DNA from 2 places in the Salibacterium lacus genome. Region 2 is predicted to be linked to the other one. Evidence: riboswitches for the same ligand, from Rfam matches in the RefSeq annotation. Region 2 holds a riboswitch; the other holds the start of a gene.
What was found. Region 2 has a riboswitch for thiamine pyrophosphate ahead of ACFSUB_RS10915 (thiamine phosphate synthase). Riboswitches for the same ligand answer to the same signal wherever they lie in the genome.

Region 1 (4,019 bases), on a different contig from region 2:
ATATAAGCTATAATAGAACTATTATACTACATTTACTACTCTGAATGGCAGGTGTGCACTTTGGCAAAAGGGGAGTATGTTAACGCAAACCGGTTAGAAAAATCTCCGCTGCTTGTTTTTCTGATGGTTTTTCTGTTCACAACAGTCGGATGTCTCTTATTCATATTCGTGCCGCCCGCTGCAGAACCAGGTCTGCTTTTCACCCTTATAGGATCCTTTGTTTTATTTGGCGGAGTCCATTTATACCTGCCATGGAATGGGAACTATTATATTTCGCTTGCTCCTGTCATTTTCTTTGGTTCTTATTTCGCCGCAGGACCGCCGCGGCTTATTTTGTGCTGGCTGTAAGCTCTATCGTATTAAGCATATGGTTTCACCGCAAATCCTTTGCGCTTCTGGGCTTGATACGGATGAATATCATGCTTTCATTAAGCACACCCCTGCTCATGGTGTTTCAGCACTACAGCATGGCCCTGTCTTTTGACAACCCTTCTAGTCTTATCATAACAGCTTTTCATTTGATTCTCACCACTACTATATGCCTGGCTGTATTTTTACTCTGGCAAAAATTTTATTCCAAAACAAGAGTGACCATATCGATAGTATGGATAAGCACCGGTATCATCGTATTTCTCCCCAGCTTTGTAACCGCTATGATTTTATTTCATGCAGCACTCGGCTGGATGGGAGTGCTGTTCTTTGACATTCTTCTTTTTCTCGTTAACCTGTTTTTACAGATTCAATACCGGATATACAGCGAATATTATGAAGCAGCCTACTATGACAATCTAACCGGACTTCCCAACGCCCGTAGTTTCGAAAAACATCAAAAGGACAGAACAATCTGCAGTCCCGGATATTATTTATTTCTTATTAACATAGACGATTTCAAGCGGATTAACAGCTTTTTCGGTAATGAGGGGGCTTCCTATATTTTAGTATCCTATGCCAACCGGCTTCTGTCACTGTGCGGACCCGGCGGAAAGGTGTACCGTATGAATGGGGATGAATTTGCTCTATTAGCGCCTCCTGGTACGTATAAGGATCTTAAGGAGGAGATTCCGGCTGATGTCGAGGAACCCTTTTTGTACCATCATGAACCTGTTTACCTGGAAATCAGCATTGGTGTGAGCGCACAGACAGTCACGGCGGAAAAACAGCCTGCGCAGCTGTTGCAGGAAGCGGATCTCGCCATGCAGAAAGCAAAAGAAACCGCGGGCACCGCGCTTCACTTCTATAATAAAGCGTTGGCCGATGCTTCTTTGAATGAAGTTAAACTGCGTCAGGATCTTCATCACGCACTGGATTCAGAAGAAATGTACCTGATTTTTCAACCGCAGCTGTTTCTGACAAATGGCAGGATATATGGTTTTGAAGCTCTCCTTCGGTGGGAGCACCCGAAACAGGGCTATATTTCTCCAGGCCGCTTTATCCCGGCTGCTGAGGATTCAAGCATGATTCACCCAATCGGCCGCTGGGTTTTCAAAGAGACATGCCGCCTCTTAAAAGAAAGACAGGACCAGGGAGAGACCATGTACGGCGTTAGTGTGAATGTATCGTTTCGTCAATTTCATGACCCGGGCTTTGGACCATATGTTAGTCATACGCTGACCTATTACGGCATTGATCCAGGCCTGATCACACTCGAACTGACAGAGTCTGCGACCATCGACAACCTTCATGATCTTGTCCCGACCCTGACCAGATGGAAGGAGGCCGGCATCAAACTGGCGCTGGATGACTTTGGTTCGGGCTATTCTTCGATGAATTATATCGGAACGCTCCCGTTTGATTTGATTAAGATTGACCGTTCCTTTATTCAGGACCTTCCTGCCTCCTACTCCAAAGGATCCATCGTGCGGGCAGTACTGGGCCTTGCTCACGACCTGGATATGACAGTCGTTGCTGAGGGCGTGGAAACAGAGGAACAATGGGACTGGCTCCGTGCTCACTCCTGTGATGCCGCCCAGGGCTTTCTCATTGGAAAAGGCAGTCCTTCCATCAACGCCTGTATACAGGAAGCCTTTTCTTCCTGAAAACGAATCGTTTTTTCCGCGTTTATGCTTGATGATGCCGGGGAAAAATATTTACACCGAATACGATTAATAGAAAGGAGCATACCAATGAGTCTGAAAAAGAAACTCTTCAGTACCGCCAAAGAGTATTTAAAAGACGAGAAAAACCGGGAAAAAGCAAAGCAGATGGCCAACACTGCTGTAAATAAAGCAAAGCAGATGAAGAAAAAATAAGCCTGTCTCCCGTATGTATTTCACAAAACTATTTTGACAATACATCATCTTCATGATACGTTAAAAGCAATCGCATACAAAGAGGCCGCTGGGGGCGCTGTAAAGCTGAGATAAGGAATGCCGTATTCCTTGGTCCCTTAGAACCTGCTCTGGTTAGCACCAGCGAAGGGAAGTGGAGCCGGCATATCTGTCTGTGGATGAAAGACGGTCTTTGCGCCGTCTCAACCATAATATCTCCTACCAAGCAGAGCCGCTCCATTTCCGGAGTGGCTCTTTTTATGTGAAAAATCACAGAAAGGCAGGAGTTGAATGATGAGATTTTCAGAGAAATTGAGACAGAACACGGATCATATTTTTGAGGCCTGCTATGACCACCCGTTCATTCAGGGTATCGGCAAAGGACACCTGGAAAAGGAGCAGCTCATCCATTATGTGAAGCAGGACTATGAATATTTGAATGCCATGATTCAGGCACGCGCCCTCGCCATAGCCAAAAGCAGAACCCGGGAGGAAATGGAATTATTCCATTCCGGAATCGGATTTATTTTAAACAGTGAAATTCACCCCCACCACAATTTGTGTGACCAGGCCGGGGTCGGATACGATGAACTGCACGGATATCCGCTCGCTCCCACCGCCCAACACTATGCTAAACATATGCTTCACACAGCCTACGAGGGCAATATCGGGGATATCATCGCAGCTACCCTGCCATGCCCGTGGATTTATCTGGATGTCGGCCGCCGGCTTATTGAGGACTATCAACCGGATGAAACCCACCCTTTCTACGACTGGATTACATTTTACGGACAGCAGGAAGAACCCCGCATGCAGGAATACCTGGATAAACTCGATCAGATGGCAGAAACCGCATCCGACGAGGAAGTAAAACGCTGGGAAGAGCACTTCCTGGACGGCTGCCAGCTGGAATATATGTTTTTTGATATGGCTTATAAAGCCCATGACTGGCCGTTTGCCGAAGATAAAAAACCGGGGCATGCAGCCCAATGAGACAGAACCATACAATGAATCTCCGCGAAATCGTGGTGATGGCGTTTATTTCTGCTGTCTTCGGGGTCCTTTATTTAGTCTGGATATTTCTCGGACAGCTTGTGACAGGCATCCTGGGTCCGGTAGGCGGCGGCTTGATGGCGGGCTTTTGGATTATGGCCCCCATTGTCTGTGCCCTGATCATTCAAAAACCCGGGGTGGCCCTGTTTGCTGAGCTTATCGCAGCCGGCACCGAAATTATGGTTGGATCGGTCAACGCCGGATCGGTGCTGATCCTCGGTTTCACCCAGGGACTTGGCGCAGAGCTTGTGTTTGCTGTGTTCCGGTACCGCAGTTTCAAGCTGCCTGTGCTGATGCTTGCAGGAATGGCCGGTACAGCCGCCAGTTTTCTGACCGAGTTTGCCATGTTCGGATACAGTCAGTTTGCAGCAGGCGTCGTCTGGTTCATGCTTGGTACAATGCTGCTGAGCGGTCTGCTGCTTGCCGGCTGGGGAAGCCATTACCTGACGTGGGCACTGGTGCGGACCGGTGTTCTTCATAACTTTGCCATCGGCCGCAGCATCCGCCAAAGGAAACAGGAGAGGGGGGCATCATAATGAGTGGTGCATCCATCCACGGGTTGAGCATTACTTATCCTGCAGATAACCAGCCTGCCCTTCCACCTCTCGATCTTGAAATAAACACCGGCGAAAATATTCTTATTACCGGGCCGAGCGGCTGCGGCAAAAGTACACTCGCTCTTGCGCTGCAGGGCTTGAT
Region 2 (4,019 bases):
CCAATATTTGCGCTTTCTTTTGCACTGTTGACCTACAGCGTAGCTTCTCTGTCCCAGGCGAGCGGCTTTCTCGCTGTTTATGTTGCAGCCCTTATTATCGGTAATTCCGAGCTTACCTACCGCCATTCCATTTTCCGGTTCAATGAAGGATTTGCATGGATGGCACAGATTCTTATGTTTATTATTCTCGGTCTGCTCGCGTTTCCTGAACAGATTCTCTCCCCGGAAATCATGGGAGGCGGCCTGCTTCTGTCCGCCGTCCTTATTTTCGCAGCAAGGCCGGCGGCATCATTTCTATCGCTGGCGGGAATGAAATACACATGGAAAGAAAAAGTGTTCCTTTCCTGGGCCGGGCTCCGCGGGGCAGTTCCCATCGTACTTGCTACATTTGCCATTGTAGCCGATATTGAAAATGGGTCGGTCATTTTTAATATAGTATTCTTTATTGTGTTGACTTCCGCTTTGATTCAAGGCTCGACATTGTCCTACTTAGCGAAAAAGCTTCATCTTTCCGGTCCGAAAAAAGAGACCCCGACCCATTCTCTTGAACTGATCTCCATCGGGCGCGCCAATGCTGAAATTATTGAGTTTCAGACGGATGATCAAACACCCATTATTGGGAAGACACTATTGGATATTCAATTCCCAAACTCCGTCCTGGTAAGCGCCATTGTACGCGACGACGAACTGATCACGCCTGACGGAGATACGGTAATACAAAAAGGTGATTTCTTATATATCCTTGTTGCCAGAAAAGAAAAAAAGAAGCTCCGGCAGATGCTGAAAGCCTGATCCAAGCGGCAGTCTCCGGAATGAAAAGGTGGTCTTTGTTATGTCTGTGTTTCTGAATGTGCTGGTACCAATTATTTTAATCTTTGCGGCCGGTTTTCTGCTTCAGAAAAAACAGATTCTCGAAGTGGGAGCCGTTTCGGCTGTGGCTCTCTACATACTCAATCCGGCGTTGGTTTTCCGCACATTCTATACAACCGAACCGGATGCGGATCTTTTCCTCATTATTTTATTCGCGATTTTATTCCTGCTTCTTATGCTGCTCATCAATAAAGGGACCGGTCTTCTTTTGAAGTGGGATACGGAAAAAACGAGCGGCATGACGCTCGCAACGACGTTCATGAATGCCGGGAATTACGGGGCTCCGTTGATTCTTTTTGCCTTTGGTGATACGGCCTTTTCCTATTCGATTATTTTTATGGTGATTCAATCCCTGTTCATGAGTACTGTAGGGGTCTACATAGCCAACCGGAGCAGCCTTTCGGCAGGGGATGCGTTCCGGGTCGTGCTGAAAATGCCGGTTTTTCATGCCCTGATTGCAGGAGTGCTGTGCCAGGCTGTACAATTAGAGATAACAGCCTCGTATATGGATGCAGTGAATATGCTTGCAGATGCTGCCATCCCGGTTGTCATGATTGTGCTGGGTATGCAGCTGGCGAAAATTTCTGTAACCTCGCTGGACTGGAAAGTTATCGGAATCGGTACCATGCTGCGGCTTGTTATCTCTCCGGCCGCGGCGTATCTTCTCACGCTCGTTCTTCAGACCGGTCCGACGCTCAGCGCGGTTCTTATCGTTTCGGCTGCCATGCCAAGCGCTGCGACCATTGCGATGATAGCTGTGCAGTTTAATTCCAGTCCGAATATGGTTTCAAGTATTACGCTCGTGACGACACTGGGAAGCGTTCCCTCGTTATGGATTCTGCTTTCTATTTTCGGAGTTTGAACGAATAATAGAGATGGTTATGAGAATGTATGTCCTTTATTGTATAATGAGAAAAAGGAGGAGATGAGATGAAAGGTTTTTATGCTGCCTTTTTCGTCGTGCTGGCTGCCGGGGTTCTTGCTGCCTGCGGACAGGGCTCGGAAGAAGAAAGCGGCTCCGGAGAAGAGAACATGGAAGTCCAGTCTATTGAAGTAGAGCCGGATATGCCCGAAAATCCTGAGCCGGGAACAGAGGTGGAACTCGCTGCTTCTGTTACGCAGGGGGAAGAATCGGTGACGGATGCGGATGAAGTTCGTTTTGAAATCTGGAAAGACGGGGGAAAAGAGAAGAGCGAAGAGATTCTTTCGGAAAACAGGGACGAAAACCGTTATTCCATTCCTTACACGTTTGAAGAGGAAGGTCTCTATCACGTCACCTCCCATGTCACCGCCCGTGATATGCACAACATGCCGACAACGGAAGTGACGGTCGGCAACGCAGAGGCCCAAGGTGAGAAGTCCGGAGAAAATGCTGATACAGGTGAATCGGGGCAGCTTGATATCACCGTACAGCCGCAGGATCTCACCGTGGGACAACCCTCTGATGTGAGCGTTGAAGTCCAACATGCAGGAGAAGCACTGCCGGGGGCAGATGTAACATTTGAACTGCAGCAGCCGCAGGGAAGCACCTCTGTCCAGCTGGAAACGAACGAAAGCGGAACCGGGGTGTATACAGGAACTCATATTTTTGAATCAGCCGGTGACTATACTTTAACCGTTCATGCCCAAACCGAAGACGGTCTGCATGAACATGCAGAAACAACCATTACCGCAGAGCAGTGAGGTCCCATCACCTGGATTGACAGAGTATGGCATGTATTTTACGATTGATATACATTCTTTCGTATATTGAATAAAACATGGAATATAGATAAAAACCACTAGGGGTGCCCTTCAGAGGGGCTGAGATTAAAGTGAGCCTTTAAAACTCTTGGAACCTGACCTGGATGATTCCAGCGGAGGAAAGTGGGATGTCGGGGTATTAAGACCCAACACCGCTTTCCTCCTGCCGGGAAGCGGTTTTTTTAGGTTTTTACGATAAAAGAAAGGGGCTGGCAGGGGACATGCTCCATGTTATTTCAACAGGCCGGCAGTCTTTTGGGGATTGGCTCGATATTACAGTGCGGATTCATAAAGAAGCGGATTATATTCATATCCGTGAAAAAACATGGAGTGCCGGACAGATTCAGGAAGCTGTGCGCCATCTTGAAGAACAAAGGGTGCCGCGGTCCCAAATTATCATTAACAATCACCCGGAATTGGTAAGCCGTATGAATCTTGCGGCTGTGCATCTTCCGGAAACAAGTCCGTTTCCGCATACGCCTTCCTTTTCAGCAATGAAAGGGTGTTCGGTCCACAGCCAAGAAGCAGCCGCCCGGAAAGAACGGGAAGGTGCTGATTACCTTTTTTTCGGTCATGTCTTTGAAACAGACAGTAAAGCTGGGCAGCCCGCAAGAGGACTTCATGAACTTCGACAGCTGACAGCGGCCGTTTCGATCCCGGTGACTGCCATCGGAGGAATTACGCCGGATAATGCCGGGAGCTGTCTGGAACAAGGTGCTTCCGGGGTGGCCGTCATGTCCGGGATTTATGAAGCTCATGACCCGGAAGCGGCAGCGCGGGCTTACCGGACTGCTTTACCAAAAGGAGGCAGAACATGATAAAAATGTACGATGTACTCGTTATCGGCGGAGGCATTAACGGCTGCTCGATTGCATACCAGACAGCAGCCCGGAACCGGCGGACGGCAGTACTTGAGAAAAATACGGTCGGGGCGGAAGCGTCAAGTGCTGCAGCCGGTATGCTAGGTGCTCAGTCGGAATTGGAAGAGTACAGCCCGTTTTTTGAGTTTGCCAGACGCAGCCGGGATATGTTTCCGGAATTAGTGCCGGAGCTTGAAGAGAAATCTGGAACCGCTGTTTCGTACGTTCAAAACGGCATGGTCAAAATAGCCGATACACCGGCGGAACAAAAACGCCTGGAACGGATGTATTATTTTCAGAAGCAGGCAGGAGAGCACGTGGAATGGCTGCAGCCGGACATGGTGAAAGCAGTCGACAGCAGTATCACCGGCGATCACTACGGGGCCCTGTATATTCAAAGGGACGGCCAGGTGAAAGCTCCGGAACTGACAAAAGCGTACGCAGGAGCAGCTGTCCATGAAGGAGCCGATTTATATGAATACACCCCCGTCCTGGAATTTATTTATGAAAACGGCCGGGTCACCGGAGTGGAAACACCTCAGGGGC

Region 1: another riboswitch for thiamine pyrophosphate. It lies ahead of tenA (thiaminase II); the one in region 2 lies ahead of ACFSUB_RS10915 (thiamine phosphate synthase).

What each region holds. Positions count from the first base shown of each region.
Region 1 is NZ_JBHUML010000002.1:1,791,385-1,795,403, forward strand. Features, by position in the region: gene ACFSUB_RS09980 (putative bifunctional diguanylate cyclase/phosphodiesterase) at 420-2,036, shown strand; gene ACFSUB_RS09985 (hypothetical protein) at 2,124-2,249, shown strand; TPP riboswitch at 2,330-2,437, shown strand; gene tenA (thiaminase II) at 2,562-3,260, shown strand; gene ACFSUB_RS09995 (ECF transporter S component) at 3,257-3,856, shown strand; gene ACFSUB_RS10000 (ABC transporter ATP-binding protein) at 3,856-4,019, shown strand, end outside.
Region 2 is NZ_JBHUML010000003.1:59,285-63,303, reverse strand. Features, by position in the region: gene ACFSUB_RS10930 (potassium/proton antiporter) at 1-792, shown strand, start outside; gene ACFSUB_RS10925 (AEC family transporter) at 833-1,732, shown strand; gene ACFSUB_RS10920 (FixH family protein) at 1,801-2,553, shown strand; TPP riboswitch at 2,644-2,752, shown strand; gene ACFSUB_RS10915 (thiamine phosphate synthase) at 2,835-3,431, shown strand; gene thiO (glycine oxidase ThiO) at 3,428-4,019, shown strand, end outside.